3 regions of the Enterobacter sp. WI-ESBL-E8 genome follow, and region 2 is predicted to be linked to each of the others. Evidence: predicted binding sites of a transcription regulator. Region 2 holds the regulator's gene; each other region holds the start of a gene.

Region 1 (7,396 bases), 3.3 Mb from region 2:
TGAAGTGACCAAAAAGGTTACCTGGGCGGCAAGCCTGGGCGATCGCAGCGAAAATGCTGACTACCAGTACAACAAAAAGCGGCTGCGTGAGATTGACCGCCGGGTACGCTATCTGACCAAATGTCTTGAGAACCTTAAAATTGTCGATTACTCCCCGCAGCAGGAGGGTAAAGTGTTCTTCGGCGCGTGGGTTGAGATTGAAAACGACAACGGCGACACCCTGCGTTTTCGCATTGTCGGCTACGATGAAATTTTTGGCCGTAAGGATTACATCTCCATTGACTCCCCGATGGCCCGCGCGCTGCTGAAAAAGGAAGTGGGCGACCTGGCCGTCGTTCAGACCCCTTCCGGTGAAGCCAGCTGGTACGTGAACGAAATCGAGTACGTTAAATAGTCCGAGAGCGCCCTCCCCGGCTGGCATTTTGCCGTGTCAGCCCGTATAACTATCCCCTGATTTTTTCGACTCAACAGATGATAAAGCCATGATGAAAGATTCGCTCTGCCGCATTATTGCGGGTGATATTCAGGCCAGAGCCGAACAGGTAGAAGCTGCCGTTCGCCTGCTTGATGAAGGGAACACCGTGCCGTTTATTGCGCGCTATCGTAAGGAAGTCACCGGCGGTCTGGATGACACGCAGCTGCGTAACCTGGAGACCCGTCTGGGTTATCTGCGCGAGCTGGAAGAACGTCGTCAGGCGATCCTCAAATCCATCGGCGAACAGGGCAAGCTGACCGGCGAGCTGGAAAGCGCCATTAACGGCACCCTGAGCAAAACCGAACTCGAAGACCTCTATCTGCCATACAAGCCGAAGCGCCGCACGCGCGGGCAGATTGCGATTGAAGCGGGTCTTGAGCCGCTGGCAGACCTGCTGTGGAACGCGCCGTCACACGATCCGGAAACCGAAGCGGCGAAATTTATCGACGCTGACAAAGGCGTTGCGGACACCAAGGCCGCACTCGATGGCGCACGCTACATTCTGATGGAGCGCTTCGCCGAAGACGCTGCCCTGCTCGCCAAAGTGCGTGATTACCTGTGGAAGAACGCACACATCGTCTCTACCGTCGTTGCGGGCAAAGAGGAAGAGGGCGCGAAATTCCGCGACTACTTCGATCACCACGAACCGATTTCTACCACCCCTTCTCACCGCGCACTCGCGATGTTCCGAGGCCGCAACGAAGGCGTGCTGCAGCTCTCCCTGAACGCCGACCCGCAGTTTGACGAGCCGCCGAAAGAGAGCCACTGCGAGCAGATCATCATCGACCATCTTGGCCTGCGCCTGAACAACGCCCCGGCAGACAGCTGGCGCAAAGGCGTGGTGAGCTGGACCTGGCGCATCAAGGTGCTGATGCACCTGGAAACCGAGCTGATGGGCACCGTGCGCGAGCGCGCTGAAGATGAAGCGATTAACGTCTTCGCCCGTAACCTGCACGATCTGCTGATGGCCGCCCCTGCCGGCCTGCGCGCCACCATGGGTCTCGATCCGGGCCTGCGCACCGGCGTGAAGGTGGCCGTGGTTGACGGCACCGGCAAGCTGGTGGCTACCGACACCATCTATCCGCACACCGGACAGGCAGCGAAAGCGGCCGTCGTGGTGGCCGCGCTGTGCGAGAAGTACAACGTGGAGCTGGTCGCCATCGGCAACGGTACGGCGTCCCGCGAAACCGAACGTTTCTACCTCGACGTGCAGAAGCAGTTCCCGAAAGTGACGGCGCAGAAAGTGATCGTCAGCGAAGCGGGGGCGTCCGTCTATTCCGCGTCAGAGCTGGCGGCGCAGGAGTTCCCGGACCTGGACGTTTCCCTGCGCGGTGCGGTCTCTATCGCTCGCCGCCTGCAGGATCCGCTGGCGGAACTGGTGAAGATCGACCCGAAATCCATCGGTGTGGGCCAGTATCAGCACGACGTGAGCCAGACTCAGCTGGCGCGCAAGCTGGATGCGGTCGTGGAAGACTGCGTAAACGCCGTCGGCGTTGACCTGAACACCGCTTCCGTTCCTCTGCTGACCCGCGTGGCGGGCTTAACGCGCATGATGGCGCAGAACATCGTCGCCTGGCGCGATGAGAACGGCCAGTTCCAGAACCGCCAGCAGCTGCTGAAGGTAAGCCGTCTCGGACCAAAAGCGTTTGAGCAGTGCGCGGGTTTCCTGCGCATCAACCACGGTGATAACCCGCTGGATGCCTCCACCGTTCACCCGGAAGCGTACCCGGTGGTAGAACGCATTCTGGCCGCCACCCAGCAGGCGCTGAAAGACCTGATGGGCGACAACAGCGCCCTGCGCAACCTGAAAGCCGTGGATTTCACCGACGATAAATTTGGCGTGCCAACCGTCACCGACATTATCAAAGAGCTGGAAAAACCGGGCCGCGATCCGCGTCCTGAGTTCAAAACGGCGACCTTTGCCGACGGCATCGAAACCATGAACGATCTGCTGCCGGGCATGGTGCTGGAAGGCGCGGTAACGAACGTTACCAACTTTGGCGCGTTTGTGGATATCGGCGTGCATCAGGATGGCCTGGTGCATATCTCATCCCTTGCCGACAAGTTCGTTGAAGACCCACACACCGTGGTCAAAGCGGGCGACATCGTGAAGGTTAAAGTGCTGGAAGTGGATCTGCAGCGCAAGCGTATCGCCCTGACCATGCGTCTGGACGAGCAGCCAGGCGACACCAACGCGCGCCGTGGCGGCAATGGCGGTGGCCGCGAGCAGCAGCGCCCGGCCGCTAAAGCCGCGAAACCGCGCGGACGCGATGCCCAGCCAGCAGGCAACAGCGCGATGATGGATGCGCTGGCGGCAGCGATGGGTAAGAAACGCTAAACCCTCACCCTAACCCTCTCCCCACAGGGGAGAGGGAATATTATTGTGCCGTAATATATGAAACCGATTGCACAGCCATATTTAAACCACTAATTATCACCCCGTTAACAAATAATCCCCTTTTCGTTTTCCCTTCATTTCAGCAAATATTGAGCAAGGTCAAACAGGCCGTAAATTAATACCGCAAACAACATTCCGTCACAGTTTTAATATTGCTGATAAAAACTATTCTCATTATCATCCCATAGTAGATAATTTAACCTTTCGTGGAATCAGGCATTATGCAATTCACTCCAGACAGTGCATGGAAGATTACCGGTTTTACCCGCGAAATTAGCCCTGCCTATCGGCAGAAGCTGCTGTCACTGGGCATGCTGCCCGGCTCGTCATTTCAGGTGGTACGCGTGGCGCCGCTCGGCGATCCGGTTCATATCGAAACCCGCCGCGTGAATCTGGTACTGCGTAAGAAAGACCTCGCATTAATTGAAGTCGAAGCCTTATCCCGATAACAAGCCAGCGGTTTCAGTGAGTCTAAAAAAATGAAAAAGTTAACTATTGGCTTAATTGGCAATCCTAATTCCGGCAAGACCACGCTTTTTAACCAGCTGACGGGGGCCCGCCAGCGCGTAGGTAACTGGGCCGGCGTAACGGTCGAGCGTAAAGAAGGCCAGTTCACGACGACCGACAACCAGGTCACGCTGGTTGACCTCCCCGGCACCTATTCCTTAACCACCATTTCGTCGCAAACCTCGCTCGATGAGCAAATTGCCTGTCACTATATTCTTGGCGGCGACGCGGACCTGCTGATCAACGTGGTCGATGCTTCCAACCTCGAGCGTAACCTTTATCTGACGCTGCAGCTGCTGGAGCTGGGGATCCCCTGCATCGTGGCGCTCAACATGCTCGACATTGCGGAGAAACAAAAGCTGCGCATCGACGTCGATGCCCTCTCCGCGCGCCTCGGGTGCCCGGTCGTTCCGCTGGTCTCGACGCGCGCTCGCGGGATTGATGCGCTGAAGCTGGCCATCGATCGCCACGCGGGCAATCGCGACGTTGAGCTGGTGCATTATGCGAAGCCCCTCCTGCGCGAAGCCAATATGCTGGCGCAGGAGATGGACAACAGCATGCCTGCGAAACAGCGTTTGTGGCTCGGTCTGCAGATGCTGGAAGGCGATATCTATAGCCGCGCTTACGCCGGGCATGCAGCTGATAAACTGGACGTAACGATAGCCCGCCTTCGCGACGAGCTGGACGACCCGGCGCTGCACATCGCCGATGCGCGCTACCAGGCCATCGCCTCGATCTGCGACGTGGTCAGTAACGCCCTCACGGCAGAACCCAGCCGCTTTACGGCTGCGGTGGATAAGGTCGTGCTTAACCGCTTCCTCGGCCTGCCCGTCTTCCTGCTGGTAATGTACGTGATGTTCCTGCTCGCCATTAACATCGGTGGCGCACTCCAGCCCATTTTCGATGCCGGTTCCGTGGCGGTCTTCGTGCACGGAATTCAGTGGGTGGGTTACACCCTGCACTTCCCGGAATGGCTAACCATCTTCCTCGCACAGGGGCTCGGCGGCGGTATCAACACCGTTCTGCCGCTGGTGCCGCAGATCGGCATGATGTATCTGTTCCTCTCGTTCCTGGAAGACTCCGGCTACATGGCGCGCGCCGCGTTCGTGATGGACCGTCTGATGCAGGCGCTGGGCCTGCCGGGTAAATCCTTCGTCCCGCTGATTGTCGGCTTCGGCTGTAACGTCCCGTCGGTGATGGGCGCACGCACGCTTGATGCGCCGCGCGAGCGTCTGATGACCATCATGATGGCGCCATTTATGTCCTGCGGCGCCCGTCTGGCGATCTTTGCCGTCTTTGCCGCCGCTTTCTTTGGTCAGCAGGGCGCGCTGGCGGTCTTCTCGCTGTATGTGCTGGGCATCGTGATGGCGATCCTGACCGGCTTAATGCTGAAACACACGATCATGCGCGGTGAAGCCTCGCCGTTTGTGATGGAGCTGCCGGTGTATCACGTGCCGCACCTGAAAAGCCTGGTGATCCAGACCTGGCAGCGCCTGAAAGGCTTTGTGCTGCGCGCCGGTAAGGTGATTGTCATCGTCAGTATTTTCCTGAGCGCGCTGAACAGCTTCACCCTCAGCGGGCAGGCGGCAGATAACATCAACAACTCGGCCCTTGCCTCCGTCAGCCGCGTCATCACCCCGGTCTTCAAACCGATTGGCGTGCATGAGGATAACTGGCAGGCAACCGTCGGGCTGTTCACCGGCGCGATGGCGAAAGAGGTGGTTGTCGGCACTCTGAACACGCTCTACACCGCAGAGAACATTCAGGAGCAGGAATTTAATCCGGCAGAGTTTCATCTCGGTCATGAACTGCTGGGTGCCGTAGAGGAAACCTGGCAGAGCCTGAAGGACACCTTCAGCCTGAGCGTGCTGGCCAACCCGATTGAAGCCAGCAAAGGCGACGGTGAAATGGCGACGGGTGCCATGGGTGTGATGAGCGAGAAATTTGGCAGCGCGTCCGCGGCCTATAGCTACCTCATCTTTGTTCTGCTCTACATTCCGTGCATCTCAGTGATGGGGGCGATTGCCCGCGAGTCCAGCCGCGGCTGGATGGGCTTCTCCATCCTGTGGGGGTTAAACATTGCGTACTCGCTGGCGACGCTCTTCTATCAGACCGTTAACTTCAGCCAGCACCCGCGCTACAGCCTGGTCTGCATCCTCGCGGTGGTTCTGTTTAACGCGATCGTTCTCGGCCTGCTGCGGCGCGCGCGCAGCCGCGTCGATATCGACCTGCTGGCTAATCGTAAAACCGCCGCGACCTGCTGCAGCAGCCCGGCGGGCGACTGTCACTGAGGAGCACGCAATGGCATCGTTGATTCAGGTTCGTGACCTGCTGGCGCTACAGGGGCGGATGGAGGCCAAACAATTAAGCCTCACCCTGCATACGCCGCAGCCGATGATCGATGCCATGCTGGAAAGGCTTGAAGCGATGGGGAAAGCCGTGCGGATTCAGGAAGACGCGGACGGTTGCCTCTCCGGCAGTTGTAAAAGCTGTCCGGAAGGCAAAGCCTGCCTCAGGGAGTGGTGGTCACTGCGCTAATAAAGCCGGGCACTGATGCCCGGCTTTATCGTATTACTTATACACGTCCGCCGTTGCGCGCACGTTTTTGGTCTGCTTTTCAGCACTGGTAACAACGTAGTACGTCCCACCCAGCTCATCCGCTTTCTTCGACAGCTCTGCTCTTGCATCCATCGGCGCGGTGGTGTCAGACGTAGAAATCTCACCAACTGTGGTCAGATTCATTCCTGCAACTTTATCTTTTTCCAACTCTTTTGCCGCAAAGGCGCCAAATGAAAGTGACCCAATAACCAGAGAAGTGACAATACCTGTAACAAGTTTCATAGCCTGACTCTCCATAGGATTGTTGTTTTGATTATCGTAGGCAGAACAACCGCAACGACAACTGGAGTATGGTTGCGGTGTGTTACTTTTTCCAGGCTGGATGGAAAATAATCAGTCGAAACGTTGACTTAACGCAATGAGCGCTGAACAAAACTTCGCCGGATGAGAGATAAACGGGGCATGCGCGGCTTTGGCAATGACCTGCGATTTGCTGTCCGGCCAGAGCGCATCCAGGAGCGGCACCACTTTGCGCGGCACAAGGCCGTCGAGGTAGCCATAGATGCGCAGGTGCGGCACTGCCAGCGAGGCCAGCGGCTCGCGCAGGTCAACGGTTTTCAGGATCTCCAGCCCGCCGTTAAGCACCTCTACGTCCGGCATCGGCAGGGAAAGCACGGTCTGCTTCAGCGTTCTCGCATCCTGACGCGCGGTTTCCGTGCCCATCGTCTGCAGGGCGAGGAAGCGCTCTACGGTCCGCTGGAAATCCTCGCTCAGCTGCTGCTGGAAGCTCGCCAGCACGTCAGGCTTTATGCCCGGCCACGCCTCTTGCGCGCTAAAACATGGCGATGACGCCACGGTCACCAGCGCCTTCACGCGTTCGGGCTGCGACAGCGCAATCTGGCTCGCCACCAGCCCGCCCAGGCTCCAGCCGAGCCAGATGGCGTTTTGTGGCGCTGCGTCCAGAACCTGTTGCGCCATCTCATCAAGCGACATCGCCCCAAAACCGCGGCTGCGGCCAAAACCGGGTAAGTCCACCAGATGCAGCGTGAAATGCGAGGCAAGTTCCTCACTTATGCAATGCCATACTTCTGCATTCAGGCCCCATCCGTGCAGCAGCACAAGATGGCAATTTCCTGTCCCTGCAGTCTGCCACCACAGCGTCTTCATCAGTTACTGTTCTCTTTTTTCACATGGAGGTTGCACATGCTAACAGTGCCCGGCGCGTGCTGGCTATGCCAAATGCCGCTTGCACTCAGCGGATGGGGCATCTGCTCCGTCTGCACGCGATCGCTGGAAGGGCGAATCGCGACCTGCCCACAGTGTGGTTTACCGGCCACGAACCCCGTTCTGCCCTGCGGCCGTTGCCTGAAAAAATCCCCACCGTGGAGCGCGCTGGTGGCCGTGGATGATTATGTTCCGCCGCTGAGCAGGCTTATTCACGCGCTGAAATTTTCCGG
Region 2 (7,396 bases):
CCGGTGCCGCCGTCAGACGCGCGGTGATCGGGTCACCCGCCAGGGTGCTTGCGCTGACCATTTCCGGAGAGAGTTTGGACAGGGCCGCTTTCTGGGCTGACGTCGCGCTAGCCTGAATACGGTTATAGCTTGGCGCACCAAAACGCTCCGCCAGCTCATTGTAATGTTCCTGCGGGTTCTTACCGGTGACCGCGGTGATCTCCGCCGCCAGCAGGCACATGATGATGCCGTCTTTATCGGTTGACCATGGCGTGCCGTCGAAGCGCAGGAATGACGCACCGGCGCTCTCTTCACCACCGAAGCCGAAGCTGCCGTCGTGCAGACCGTCAACAAACCATTTAAAGCCAACCGGCACTTCCACCAGCTTGCGACCCAGCGCGTCGACCACGCGGTCGATCATGGCTGAAGAGACCAGCGTCTTACCGACAGCAACCTCTTTGCCCCACTGCGGACGGTGCTGGAAGAGGTAGTTAATTGCGACCGCCAGATAGTGGTTCGGGTTCATCAGCCCGGCAGGGGTGACGATTCCGTGACGGTCATAATCCGGGTCGTTAGCAAACGCCAGGTCGAATTTATCGCGCAGCGCCAGCAGGCCCGCCATGGCGCACTCGGAGGAGCAGTCCATACGGATCGCGCCGTCTTTATCGAGGTGCATAAAGCGGAAGGTCTGATCGACGTGATCGTTCACGATGGTCAGATTCAGCTTGTAATGCTCGGCGATACGTTTCCAGTATTCAATACCGGAGCCGCCCAGCGGATCCACACCCAGCTTCAGGCCGGCTTTCTGAATCGCCGCCATATCAACGATATCCGCCAGTCCTTCCACGAAAGGCTGAACCAGATCCTGCTCTTTCACGTGGCCGGACGCCATGGCGGCATCCAGGGAGATGCGCTTCACGCCTTTCAGATCGTCAGCCAGCAGGGCATTTGCACGGTCTTCCACCACTTTGGTGACGTTGGTGTCTGCCGGGCCACCGTTAGGTGGGTTGTATTTGATGCCGCCGTCTTCCGGTGGGTTATGGGATGGCGTGATAACGATCCCGTCAGCCAGCGCGCCACCTTTTTTGTTGTGCACCAGGATAGCGTTCGACACCGCAGGCGTTGGGGTGAAACCGTTGTTCTCCTGAACAATCACATCAACGCCGTTTGCGGCCAGCACTTCCACAACAGAGATGAACGCCGGTTCAGACAGCGCATGGGTGTCTTTGCCCACGTAGCATGGACCGGTAACGCCGTTTTTAGCGCGCTCTTCCGCAATGGCCTGAGCAATGGCCAGAATGTGCGGTTCGTTAAAGCTGTGGCGCGCCGCGCTGCCGCGGTGACCAGATGTACCAAACTTCACTGCGTGTTCTGCGTTGCCCACGACCGGTTTCAGCACGTAATACTGCGCGGTCAGCTGAGCGACGTTAATCAAATCGCTTTGTTGTGCAGGTTGGCCTGCACGGCTGTGATTTGCCATTACCGGGTCCTTCTGATGCAAGGGTTAAATTGTACCGCAAACCTTTTCAATCAATTCCGCCGGGAACTGCATGGACTGCATGATATGTTCAACCATGCTGCACTTGCGGCCCGTATTGGTATTGGTGATCACCCAGTACGGGGTGCCTGGGACATGTTTAGGTTTGGTTTGGTTGCCATTTTGCAGCAGCGTCTGCTCGTCACCCGCGAAATAGACGCGAGTACGACCGTGCAGCGACTCGGTCGCTTCAGCAAACGCCTTGTTATCCAGTGAATAAAGTGTAGACAGCACCAGCATAAAGCGGTTAACCGCCTTTTTCTGCTCCGCATATTCATCGGACAGCAGCAGCTCGCGCATCGCGCGCACTTTATCTTTTGCCGGTGTCACGGCAGGTTTAGCCTGTGCAACAACGCTCGGCTGAGACACGACATCTTTGGTGACTGGGGTAGCAGGCTGTGAAGCGGCGGAAATTTTAAGCATGCGCCGTAAAATGTCGGACGCGCTCTCCCCGATATGCCGCGTCTGGCTGGCAATATACTGATAGAGTTCGTCATCAACTTCGATTGTTTTCATCTTAATCCAGTGCGATTTCTTATCTGAATACAAGTCATTGGGATTATAGGGTCAAATCCCAACAGCGGATAGCGTCAAACCTGGTTGGCAGCAAAAGTCAGATTAAACTGGAACCTTGCAGCCGGGCGGCAGAATGGTCAACATGATACCCTAACCTGACATACGTAAAAAAAGAACTTTGCCATGAAATTGAATACCCGAGCGCAAACTGCACAATCGCCGAACAATAATTCTCCCATCGTACTGGTTCACGGGCTTTTTGGCAGCCTGGATAACCTGGGCGTGCTGGCGCGCGATCTGGTTACCGATCACGATATTTTACAGGTCGATATGCGCAATCACGGTCTTTCCGGGCGTTCAGACGAGATGACCTATGCCGCGATGGCACAGGATCTGCTGGATACGCTGGACGCCAACGGCCTGCAGAAGGTGACGCTCATCGGGCATTCAATGGGCGGCAAAGCGGTGATGGCCCTGACGGCGCTTGCGCCGGAGCGTATTAACGGCCTGGTGGTAATTGATGTTGCGCCCGTGGATTATGACGTCCGCCGACACGACGAGATTTTTGCCGCCATCAATGCGGTCACTGAAGCGGGTGTCGCGACCCGCCAGCAGGCGGCTGCGGTCATGAGTGACCATCTTGATGAAGAAGGCGTTGTGCAATTCCTGCTGAAGTCGTTTGTTGACGGAAAATGGCGTTTTAACGTGCCGGTGCTCTGGGAGCAGTACAACAATATCGTTGGCTGGGAAACGGTACCTGCCTGGCCACACCCTACCCTCTTCATTCGTGGCGGTAACTCTCCTTATGTTACCGACGCGTACCGCGACACCTTGCTGGCACAATTCCCGCAGGCGCGCGCCCACGTGATTGCCGGGGCCGGACACTGGGTTCATGCAGAAAAACCTGACGCCGTGCTGCGCGCCATTCGCCGCTATCTCGCTGATACTGCGAATTGATTAAAAAGAGAGCGACTGGAAGGCTGCGGGCTTCCAGTCGTTGGCGTGCCGTTTTTGGTGATGTATGATGGCGCGCTTATCGCCCGGGCATTAGCAGGGCGGCGTGTTTCCCCCGAAGTCTCAGAATCATGGCCAAAGAACAAACGGACCGTACGACACTAGATCTGTTCGCGAATGAACGTCGACCGGGACGACCCAAGACGAATCCGCTTTCGCGCGATGAACAGCTGCGTATCAATAAACGCAACCAGCTTAAACGCGATAAAAATCGTGGGCTTAAGCGTGTCGAACTGAAGCTTAACGCCGACGCCGTCGATGCGCTTAACGAGCTGGCTGACGCGCGAAATATCAGCCGCAGCGAGCTCATTGAAGAGATGTTGATCGCCCAGCTTGAGACGTTACGCAGCCAGGCATAAGTCTGAAAATCCCCTTTATCGCCCTTTTCATGTAGCACGGAGTGCAGTCCTGCGCGATAGCTGTTTCCGCAGGGTTGCCAGTTCTGCTATTATTGCCCTTATCCGTGGCCGAATTGCGCCACCATACTATTAAGTTTCAAGAGGTTATTTTACTCATGGCAATCATCGGCATTTTCTTTGGCAGTGATACCGGCAATACCGAAAATATCGCAAAAAACATTCAAAAACAGCTCGGTAAAGACGTTGCTGATGTGCATGACATCGCCAAGAGCAGCAAAGAAGATCTCGAAGGCTATGACATTCTTCTGCTGGGTATTCCAACGTGGTACTACGGTGAAGCCCAGTGCGACTGGGATGATTTCTTCCCGACGCTGGAAGAAGTCGACTTCAACGGTAAGCTGGTCGCCCTGTTTGGCTGCGGCGATCAGGAAGACTACGCCGAGTACTTCTGTGACGCGCTGGGGACTATCCGCGACATCATTGAGCCGAATGGCGCCGTGATCGTTGGCCACTGGCCAACTGCCGGTTACCACTTCGAAGCGTCTAAAGGCCTGGCCGATGACGATCATTTCGTGGGTCTGGCCATTGACGAAGACCGTCAGCCAGAGCTGACGGCAGAGCGCGTTGAGAAATGGGTTAAGCAGATCCGTGAGGAACTGCACCTGGACGATATTCTTAACGCCTGATTTTTATCGCGGCGCAGCGGCGGCTGCGCCCATGCTCTAGGTCAAACCGATTAAATTAATCGCTACAATCTTTTAACTTTTTCGCCCAGACCTGTACAATGTCTCCCTGATAAACGTGGTTTTCCATTGAGCAAGTTTGTTGGTGATACCACGTTTTTATAAGCATATTTTGCCTGAGACTTGCAGTTTTCATTTAGCCATGGCAGTTCTATAATGAGACGCATTATCCCGGGTGCATTTTCTGTCACTTCCTACAGAAGTGAATCGTTTAGCAACAGGACAGATTCCGCATGACTGACAACAATACCGCATTAAAGAAGGCTGGCCTGAAAGTTACGCTTCCTCGGTTAAAAATCCTCGAAGTGCTTCAGGGTCCAGACAATCACCATGTCAGTGCGGAAGACCTCTATAAACGTCTTATCGACATGGGTGAAGAGATTGGGCTGGCTACCGTCTATCGCGTGCTGAACCAGTTTGATGACGCGGGCATTGTTACCCGTCATAATTTCGAAGGTGGTAAATCTGTTTTCGAACTGACCCAGCAGCAGCACCACGATCACCTGATCTGCCTCGATTGCGGCAAGGTCATTGAATTTAGCGATGATTCCATTGAATCACGCCAGCGTGAAATCGCCGCACGTCATGGCATCCGCCTGACCAACCACAGCCTGTACCTTTACGGTCACTGCGCTGAAGGCGACTGCCGCGAAGATGACCACGCGCACGACGCAAAATAATCAGTCTTCATACTCTGAGCCAGCCGCAAGGTTGGCTTTTTTTTCGCCTGTTTTCAGGTATAAAAAAGCCCGGTAAGCATAGCGCCACCGGGCATGGTAACAGCAGGTTAGTTACTGTTATTGCTGCGGATCTCTTTCCAGATCTGGTCGCAACGCTTCGCCACTTCCTGATCGTTACCGGTTTTACGCGCCTGGATACAGGCCTGGTAATCCATCACGCGAACATTTTCCTGCGTTGCGAACTGCTCATGCGCCTTCTCTTTTTTCAGCACATTCAACACGCTCTGGCAGGCCTGAATTTTCTCCGGCGAGCCTTCAGCGGTATTGATGCACGCGCTATAAGCTTCCTTCAGCCGGGAATCTTCTTTAGGCGCCTGGCTCTGAGAACACGCCACCAGCCCCGACGCCAGCAGCGCGACAATTACAATTTTTTTCATCATGTGCAGTCTCCGGTCCGGCGGGCGCTAACCCGCCGGACGATTCATCAGAAGATGGTGAACGGTGCGATAACCATGAATTTCACGTCACGTTCATCCTGGAAGATGTTGTTATATCCGCCACCGTAGCTAGGCAGGTCAGAATGGTTGTCATACTGGGTGAAGTGCAGTTTGAACATTGTGCCCTTGGCTCTTCCATCCTGCAGTACATACGCAGCATCCAGACTATAGGCGGATTCCTTCAGGCGCTGGCTCTGATCGTAGATTGGGGCACTACTTGGTTTAGCATCCCAACCGTAAGCATAGGAAGCCCCCACTGACCAACCTGCAAGATTCCAGTTTTTGAGATCGTACATCGCCCCGAAGAAGACTGCTTTTTCACCATTGGCGTTAAAGTCAGAACGGTTATCCCACCAGATATCCAGGCGACCGTTAGAAGATGCATAGGTTGGTGTCATGCGCTGTAAGAAGAAGCCCTGATTACCATCAGCTTTGACCCACGTGCCTTCAAGACGTAGATCCACCTGGCCAATCTTGTAGCCAAAGGTTAAAGCTTGCAGCCAGGCCGTGCCGTCATATAAGTCCCTGGCAAGTGCCACTTCATCGTTGGTACGCAGGTTATTTTGTGCGTCTGCTTTATCTCGCGCACCATAGAATTGATAGCTGGTCGAAAGTGGGCTTCCGGCGATATCGAACTTATAAGATGCTTTGGCAAAATACTGGTCCATGTATCCTTGTGCCTGACCAAATGCCGCTTCCAGCACCAGATTATTTTTGAAATCGTACTTAGCACCAAGAGAATGAAGATAATCTACCCGCGTTTTACGATCGCCCTGGTAGAACTTGTCCATTTCGATATGCCACGGTGCTTTATACTCGTTGGTCCACATATAAGAGAAGCTCAACGCACCCGCATCACCGTAGTCAAAGTTAGCCCCGGCTTCTGCACCCTGATAGGTGCCTGGCATAAAGCTCCAGTGCGGCGCTAACAGCGTCTGGCCGGTGGGCTGAATATAGCCACCGCGCGCCCACACCGGGCCGTATTTAAATTTCGCTGCGGCCTTATAAAGGCTGATTCCGCTCTTATCCCCGGACCAGTCTTCTTTATAGGCTTTGTTGCTGGAGGAGAAGGCAATTTCGTTCGGGTGGCCGCTGTCGCCGTTTTCCGCCATTTCGATTGCCGTGAACGCAGCAATATCCAGACCGAACATATCCGCGGCATAACCCGACTGGAAGTCCAGGTTGGCGTTCCAGGTGGAGTGAGAAAGGTTAGTTTTGTATTTGTCTTCAGTGACGTCTTTACGGTCACGTTCACGCTGCCAGTAATAAATACCGCCCGTGAGGGTAGAATCTTCGATGAAACCCGCGGCTTTCGCCTCTGGTGTAACGACCAGGCCCGACATTGCTGTCACACCGGCAATAGCCAGCGCCAGCGCACTACGTTTGCCACTGAACGTACGCATAGATTATTCCTCTTTGACGAATTAAAACGCCTGAAACGGCGAAAATAAAAAAGACCAAATGGTCAGGGGTAGTTATAAATACCCTCGAATTAACTACCGTCTTTAGGTTATTTTTCGCGACGCGAATTATCAATGCTTTTCAGCGGACAAAAGTCAGGATTATGACGAAGTGCACATAATTGGTAGTGCTTTGTAACATTTACCGGAGGGCGAGATTTGGCGGGGCAAGCCATTAAATTTCAGAGGGTAAGATCGTTAATTGCTGTTACTTTTTACAAATTGCGTATTGATGATAAAAAACAAACTTTTTTCAGAAAAATAAGTAGCACCACATTGACCTGATATTTTCCACGATATTATTACCCCCCTGCTTTAACGATATGATCGTTAAATAAAAAAACGCCGCAATAAGCGGCGTTTGTCTCTCATTGACCAATGCAGCGTTATTATTCGCCGATTTTGGTCCAGGTATCACGCAGACCCACGGTACGGTTAAATACCGGTTTTTCCGCCGTGCTGTAACGGCTGTCCAGGCAGAAGTAACCTTCACGCTCGAACTGGAACGCTTTACCCGCTTCAGCGGCTTTCAGGGAAGGCTCCGCATAACCCTGCTTGATCACCAGAGATTCCGGGTTGATGGTCGCCAGGAAGTCTTCAGCAGCACCCGG
Region 3 (7,396 bases), 2.1 Mb from region 2:
GTACGCATGAACAGGTATCCTTCTAATGTTGACCTCACCTTGAGTATTAAAGAAGCGTGATGGCTGTCCAGAATTGGCGCTAAGAAGGGCATGGAAAGAATGCTTTACAAAAAATGCTGCGCTATGCTGCTTTTTTTCACGTTAATGTAAACGCATACACTGATTTTTCTCTTCAGCGCCAGAGGTCATAAGAATGGGTTATCAGCCGAACAAAAGTCGTTATCAGACAATGGAGTATCGCCGCTGCGGGCAAAGCGGACTCAGATTGCCCGCCATCTCGCTTGGGCTGTGGCATAATTTTGGCGATACCACGCTTATCGAAAACAGCCGTCAACTTTTACAGCGCGCGTTCGATCTGGGTATTACGCATTTCGACCTTGCCAACAACTATGGCCCGCCACCGGGATCCGCCGAACGTAATTTCGGACGGATTTTGCAGGAGGATTTTCTGCCCTGGCGCGACGAGCTGATCGTTTCAACCAAAGCGGGGTATACCATGTGGGATGGCCCGTATGGCGACTGGGGGTCACGCAAATACCTGCTGGCAAGCCTGGATCAAAGCCTGAAGCGCATGGGGCTGGAGTATGTAGATATCTTTTATCACCACCGTCCCGACCCACAAACGCCGCTGCTGGAAACCATGAAAGCGCTTGACCACGCGGTGCGTCAGGGAAAAGCCCTGTATGTCGGGTTATCCAACTACCCGGCCGATCTGGCCCGCCAGGCGATTGATATCCTTAATGACCTCGGAACCCCCTGCCTGATCCACCAGCCGAAATACTCCATGTTTGAGCGTGCACCGGAAGCGGGATTGCTGGACGTATTGCAGGAAAAAGGGGTTGGCTGTATTCCCTTCTCGCCGCTGGCCGGGGGACAACTGACCAACCGCTATCTGGACGGCATTCCCGCAGACTCCCGCGCGGCAAGCGGCAGTAAGTTCCTCAACCCGGAGCAGATTACCGAAGAGAAGCTGGAGAAGGTAAGACAACTCAACGCGCTGGCGGAAGGCAGAGGCCAGAAGCTGTCGCAGATGGCGCTGGCCTGGATATTACGCCACGAATCGGTGACGTCTGTACTGATTGGCGCGAGCAAAGTCGCCCAGATTGACGATGCCGCGTGTATGCTGGAAAACCGCCATTTCTCCGCCGAAGAGCTGGCCCGTATTGAAGCCATCCTGAGCGGCTCAAAATAAAATCACTTTTAGCAAAAAGTGCTCTTACTCAGGAATTCGGAGTTGAGGCGATGAAACGAGCCTTTACCAACTCGTAATATTGCGTTAACAGGCCCATCAAAGGCCCCGATCGTGAAGGAGAAAGAGTATGTTCAGGTCACTGATTCTTGCAGCGGTATTACTGGCTTCATCAGCCCCGCTGATCGCCACTGCGGGCGAAATCACCCTGTTGCCATCAGTAAAATTACAAATTGGCGATCGTGACGACTACGGCAGATACTGGGACGGTGGCTACTGGCGCGACCGTGACTACTGGCATCGTCACTATGAGTGGCGCGGCGATCGCTGGTGGAAACATGATAACGGCAGACACCGTGGCTGGTATAAAGACAAAGCGTATGAGCGCGGTTACCGTGAAGGCTGGAACGATCGTGACGACCGCCGCGGCGGCTGGGGTCACGGCAAAGGCCATGGTCACGGCCATCATCACTAATCAAAAAGGCGCCACGCGGCGCCTTTTTTTGTTAAAGCCCCAGCGCGGTTCCAATCAACAGCCACAGGTTCAATGCCACCACCACCACCACAATGGCCCATCCGGCCCGTTTTACCAGCGTTGAGTTGACCAGCTCGCCCATCAGGGTTTTGTTGCTGGTAAAGATCAGCAGCGGCACCAGCGCCAGCGCGATACCAAAGCTCAGCAATACCTGGCTCATAACCAGAATTCGTGTGGGATCGAGCCCCATCAGAATCACGATAAATGACGGCAGCATGGTGACGGAGCGACGCACCCACAGCGGAATATGGAACCGGACAAATCCCTGCATCACCACCTGGCCTGCCAGCGTGCCCACCACCGTCGAAGACAGACCGGCGGCCACCAGGCTCAAACCAAATATCGTGGCGGCTGCATGGCTCAGCAGCGGCTCCAGCGTGAGATAAGCCTGGTCAAGATCGGCGATGCCGGTATGGCCGTTAAAGTGGAAAGCGGCGGCTGCGGTAGCCATCATCGCCAGATTCACAAACCCCGCGATGGTCATGGCGATAGCCACATCCCACTTGGTTGCGGAATAACGTTCTTTACGCGTCCCACCGTGGAGATGCTGGGTCAGGGAGGAGTGCAGGTAAATCACATGCGGCATGATGGTCGCCCCCAACACCCCGGCGGCCAGGAACACCGCTTCCGAGGTTGGCAGGCTTGGGATCACCATCCCTTTACCGAGCTGCGCCAGATTCGGTTGGGAGAAAATCAGCTCGACGATGTAGGCCGCCGCGACAAACAGCAGCAGACCGCCGATGACCTTCTCCAGCGGTTTTTGACCGCGACGCTGCAGCATCAGGATCAGGAACGTGGCAATCCCGGTCAGTACCGCCCCCTGCAACAGCGACACGCCCAGAATCAGCTTAAAGCCGATCGCCGCGCCGATAAATTCAGCGAGGTCCGTTGCCATGGCGATGATTTCCGCCTGAACCCAGTAGAGCCAGACGGCCGGACGCGGATAATGGTCGCGAATTTGCTCCGCCAGGTTTTTACCGGTGGCAATCCCCAGCTTTGCGGAGAGCATCTGAATCAGCATTGCCATCAGGTTAGCCCAGACAACCACCCACAGCAGCTTATAGCCGAAGCTGGCCCCGGCCTGAATGTTGGTCGCAAAGTTACCTGGATCGATATAGCCAATGGCAGCGATGAACGCAGGTCCCATTAATGCGAACCGCAACTTGCGCGCTGCTCTGCTACTGCTACCCTCTACGCGACTGTTTGTCATTTCTGCCTCTGAAATATAGCCTTTGCTATGTTTAATGCTATCAAAATGAGAATGATTATCAAGATCATTTGCGAAGTTTACAGTGATTTCTCTGATAGCTTTGAACGATAGACGGGCGGGTAAGCGGGGGCGATTTAACAGAAAGCGAAATCGCGCGCTCTTTTGTGAAGACTAGCACACAAACTTAACTTTTCACTCATTTACCTAACATAACAAAAATGTATTGTGGATCACTATTTTTGAGACTCGTCACAGGATGTAACTATAGTGTGTCCTTGATCTCGTTTTCTTTTCGCTTGTTACATAGAATGTGCACGAAAATTAAACCTGCCTCATATTTGGAGCAAATATGGACCGCGTCCTTCATTTTGTCCTGGCACTTGTTGTCGTTACTGCACTTGCATTGCTGGTCAGCACAGACCGCAAAAAAATTCGTATTCGTTATGTTGTCCAGCTGCTGGTCATTGAAGTTTTACTTGCGTGGTTCTTCCTGAACTCCAACGTCGGCCTCGGCTTCGTGAAAGGCTTCTCCGAAATGTTCGAAAAACTGCTCGGATTCGCCAACGAAGGGACGAACTTTGTCTTCGGTAAAATGAACGACGAAGGTCTGGCGTTCTTCTTCCTGAAGGTTCTGTGCCCAATCGTCTTTATCTCCGCGCTTATCGGTATTCTGCAGCACATCCGCGTTCTGCCGTTCGTTATTCGTGGAATTGGTTTCCTGTTATCCAAAGTGAACGGCATGGGTAAGCTGGAATCATTCAACGCCGTAAGTTCCCTGATCCTCGGTCAGTCTGAGAACTTCATCGCGTATAAAGATATTCTCGGCAAAATGTCCCGCAACCGCATGTACACCATGGCAGCAACCGCAATGTCTACCGTTTCCATGTCTATCGTGGGCGCGTATATGACCATGCTGGAGCCGAAGTATGTTGTTGCTGCGCTGGTTCTGAACATGTTCAGCACCTTTATCGTTCTGTCACTGATCAACCCGTACCGCGTTGACGCCAGCGAAGAAAACATCCAGATGTCCAACCTGCATGAAGGCCAGAGCTTCTTCGAAATGCTGGGTGAATACATCCTGGCCGGTTTCAAAGTGGCGGTTATCGTTGCCGCTATGCTGATCGGCTTCATTGCGCTGATTTCTGCGCTGAACGCCCTGTTCGCTGCGGTGCTGGGTATCTCCTTCCAGGGAATTCTGGGCTACATCTTCTACCCTGTTGCATGGGTGATGGGTGTTCCGGCTCACGAAGCGCTGCAGGTGGGCAGTATCATGGCGACCAAACTGGTTTCTAACGAATTCGTTGCGATGATGGATCTGCAGAAAATCGCCAGCACGCTTTCTCCGCGCGCGGAAGGCATTCTGTCCGTGTTCCTGGTCTCCTTCGCGAACTTCTCGTCCATCGGTATCATCGCCGGTGCGATTAAAGGTCTGAACGAAGAACAGGGTAACGTGGTTTCTCGCTTTGGCCTGAAACTGGTTTACGGTTCTACCCTGGTGAGCGTCCTGTCTGCTTCTATCGCGGCACTGGTTCTGTAACGTTTACCGTTAAAAAAAACCGGGAGCCTGGCTCCCGGTTTTTTTATGCCCGTAATTCTTCCAGCGGTTTGGGTTTGCCTATCAGATACCCCTGCAGGTAGTCCACACCAAAGCGGAGCAGCATCTCGCGCTGCGCCGGTGTTTCTACATATTCAGCAACTACGCACAGCGATTTTGTCTTCGCCAGATTACACATTGATTGCACGATCATCGCATCCATGTCATCGGTACAAATGTCTTTCACAAAGCAGCCGTCAATTTTAATGATGTCCGCCTGCAGGCGTCTGAGGCGCTCATAGTTCGCGTAGCCCGTACCAAAATCATCAATGGCAATCCGGAAACCGTAATCCCGCAGTTGCTGGAGATTGCTGATACTGCTTCCTGAATTAGAGAAGGCCTGCTCCTCGGTGATTTCAAGAACGACGGCCTGAGGCGCGATACCGTACTGCTCAAAGAGCGCGCAAATCTCGCCAGCGACCTCTTTTTGCATCAGCGTTAGCGGCATCAGATTGACGGAGAAGCGGGCACCGGCCTGCGTCGCAGGATGATCGCGCAGCCACGCCAGTAATTTTTCCATGACGTACATATCGAACCGGTGGCTCAGGTTGAACTGGGCAATCAGCGGAATAAAGCGATCGGGGGTAATCATCTCTCCCTCGCTTTCCATACGCGTCAGGATTTCGTAGTAACCGCTGCCGTCGGCCTTCTGGATGGGCTGTGCGTATAAATGGAACTGACCGGCCTCCAGGGCATGCTTAATCCGCGCCAGCATCAGCACGCGCTCAGTCGTTTGTCCTGATGCCGCTTCGATGCTATTCGTGAGCGCAAGAACGTTGTGCTCGCCGCAGGATTGCTCAGCCAGCCAGCTCAGTTGCCCCAGCGTGTGGTGCAGCTTTTCACCGTTTTCAACCATTCCCCAGGACGCGCCAAACTCGATATCCAGCCCGGTATTGTTCCAGAAAATCTTGCGGCTGTTCAGCCGATCGACCATATGCTGGAGACGTTCAGCGATTCCCGGCCCCAGTAATACCAGCACCAGCTCGCTTCCCGGAAGCTGGAAGAGCGCTTCATCTTTTTGCAGAAGCGGCTGAAGCGACGCGGCAATCGTTCGTTTGCAATGGACCCGCATGAGGATCCCGTAGTGGCGGCTCAAAAACTCCAGATTATCCATACGCAGAATACTTACTTTTGCATCCGGGTGAATCTCAAGATGATCCTCCAGCGCGCGAATATTGGGCAAACCGGTCAGCGGATCGGTGAGCGCCCTGTTCTGCCATCCCCGCTTCAGCCACTCGCTGCGCTGGTAAATTCGCGACATGTAAAGCAAACAGATGGCGAAAGAGATAAGTACGGAGAGGATAAAGGAGAGCGAATGGCCCGATTCCACCCCGTTAAGAAAGTTGTAGTTGTAGGACAACAGCAGGAGTGCAGATGCGGCCCACAGCAGAGAGATAAGCGCATAGGTCAGGCGACTTATCGCTAAGGTAAAAAGAATAAAAATCAGCGGCATCAAATAGCCCGCAATGACGGGTGATTCAAATGGACCGCATAAAATGACGAGAATGAAACTTAAAAGCATCAGCCAGACAAAAATATATAATGAATTCTTGTGGAAAAACACGGGCTTCACGCTTCGCCGCCAGAAGTTCATCGCGTAACGAGGATTAATTATCATTCTTAATGGGTAATAGAACATCATGGTAAAAATCAGCGCCGCGCATATCAGGCTTTGTATATCCACAACGTTATAAATTACCGTTCCTTCGCCGAAAAATGTGGAAATAGTCACCGGAAAATCAAACAAATAGCCCGCCATATACATCGACAGCTTAATACCTATTGGTACGATAAAACCGAGCCAGAATATACGTAAACCGATGTGCTTGTTGGGGATGCAGTAACGCCAACGCTTGCCCAGCATGAGGCGCAGAAGGCCGCACGCCGCGAACAATGCAAAGGTCTGACAAAACAGTAATACTGTATATTGTAGCGGTGCTAAATTAACATAAAATAAATTAGTGACACTAAAACCTAACAAAATGGGAAGAATGGCCCTGCGTCCAAATAGCAGAATTACCGCCAGCATAACGCTTAGCGGTAACCATGCTAAATAAACGTCGTGACCATTTACAATTGCGCGGGGAGAGAGATAACGGGAGATGGGTACCGCAATCAGGCAAAGTGCCAGGGCAATCATAAATATCTTTACATTATTGTAAGTTTTTCTATTCATTAATCAGGGGCGTTATTTTCCGGGGGAATCATTGACCGGATGGATAATAGGTTTATTAATTGCGCGAATCAAGTTCAAGTCTATTTATAGACTGCTTTATTGATATCGATTGAGGTGAGGTACAGGAATATCTTCTTTTTGATAACAAAAAGTGGGGACGGGTGTTACAAACAGATAAAAAAACCCTCGTCTTTCGACGAGGGTTTACAATTTTGGTGGAGCTAAGCGGGATCGAACCGCTGACCTCTTGCATGCCATGCAAGCGCTCTCCCAGCTGAGCTATAGCCCCACATGTTACTTTACTGACCGCACTCTGTTGGGTTCAGAGTTTGGTGGAGCTAAGCGGGATCGAACCGCTGACCTCTTGCATGCCATGCAAGCGCTCTCCCAGCTGAGCTATAGCCCCATCGTAAAGCTGTCATGTTGACGGGCGGCATAATATGAATTCCGCTGCGGAGTGTCAACGGCAAAATCAATGGCCGCAGTTCAATCGCCGAAAAATCATGCAAATGAATCACTTTGCGAGCCTTCTCGCAGTCATGAGTTAAGCCTGTCACGTTTTCAGCTAAAACGGTGCTATAAAATGAGCCGTTAATTAACCCCACGAATATTCAGGAAATTGCATGATCAAGGAACGAATGACGCCAGAAGAGTTAGCCCTGCTCACTGGCTATAGCCGCCAGACCATCAAT

Evidence for each region. Region 2 encodes Fur, which represses iron uptake genes when iron is present. Its sites were predicted from a motif close to ATAATAATGAGAACNACTATCAA; they were not measured.
Region 1: a site for Fur is predicted at 3,032-3,054, ahead of feoA (ferrous iron transporter A). Genes of this name have one in related genera too.
Region 3: a site for Fur is predicted at 2,974-2,996, ahead of ACWHWP_RS16600 (Nramp family divalent metal transporter). Genes of this name have one in related genera too.

What each region holds. Positions count from the first base shown of each region.
Region 1 covers NZ_JBRWXJ010000001.1:4,634,936-4,642,331, forward strand. Annotated here, with positions in the region: gene greB (transcription elongation factor GreB) at 1-394, shown strand, start outside; gene ACWHWP_RS22175 (Tex family protein) at 483-2,813, shown strand; gene feoA (ferrous iron transporter A) at 3,095-3,322, shown strand; gene feoB (Fe(2+) transporter permease subunit FeoB) at 3,353-5,671, shown strand; gene feoC ([Fe-S]-dependent transcriptional repressor FeoC) at 5,682-5,918, shown strand; gene ACWHWP_RS22195 (YdgH/BhsA/McbA-like domain containing protein) at 5,952-6,221, opposite strand; gene bioH (pimeloyl-ACP methyl ester esterase BioH) at 6,333-7,106, opposite strand; gene gntX (DNA utilization protein GntX) at 7,143-7,396, shown strand, end outside.
Region 2 covers NZ_JBRWXJ010000001.1:1,373,038-1,380,433, reverse strand. Annotated here, with positions in the region: gene pgm (phosphoglucomutase (alpha-D-glucose-1,6-bisphosphate-dependent)) at 1-1,459, opposite strand, end outside; gene seqA (replication initiation negative regulator SeqA) at 1,484-2,032, opposite strand; gene ybfF (esterase) at 2,216-2,989, shown strand; gene ybfE (LexA regulated protein) at 3,118-3,405, shown strand; gene fldA (flavodoxin FldA) at 3,561-4,091, shown strand; gene fur (ferric iron uptake transcriptional regulator) at 4,382-4,828, shown strand; gene chiQ (ChiQ/YbfN family lipoprotein) at 4,936-5,265, opposite strand; gene chiP (chitoporin ChiP) at 5,313-6,728, opposite strand; gene glnS (glutamine--tRNA ligase) at 7,175-7,396, opposite strand, start outside.
Region 3 covers NZ_JBRWXJ010000001.1:3,510,146-3,517,541, forward strand. Annotated here, with positions in the region: gene ipdC (indolepyruvate decarboxylase) at 1-8, opposite strand, end outside; gene mgrA (L-glyceraldehyde 3-phosphate reductase) at 194-1,192, shown strand; gene ACWHWP_RS16595 (DUF2502 domain-containing protein) at 1,320-1,664, shown strand; gene ACWHWP_RS16600 (Nramp family divalent metal transporter) at 1,696-2,934, opposite strand; gene ACWHWP_RS16605 (NupC/NupG family nucleoside CNT transporter) at 3,284-4,471, shown strand; gene ACWHWP_RS16610 (sensor domain-containing phosphodiesterase) at 4,515-6,704, opposite strand; tRNA gene ACWHWP_RS16615 (tRNA-Ala) at 6,918-6,993, opposite strand; tRNA gene ACWHWP_RS16620 (tRNA-Ala) at 7,035-7,110, opposite strand; gene ACWHWP_RS16625 (YfeC-like transcriptional regulator) at 7,328-7,396, shown strand, end outside.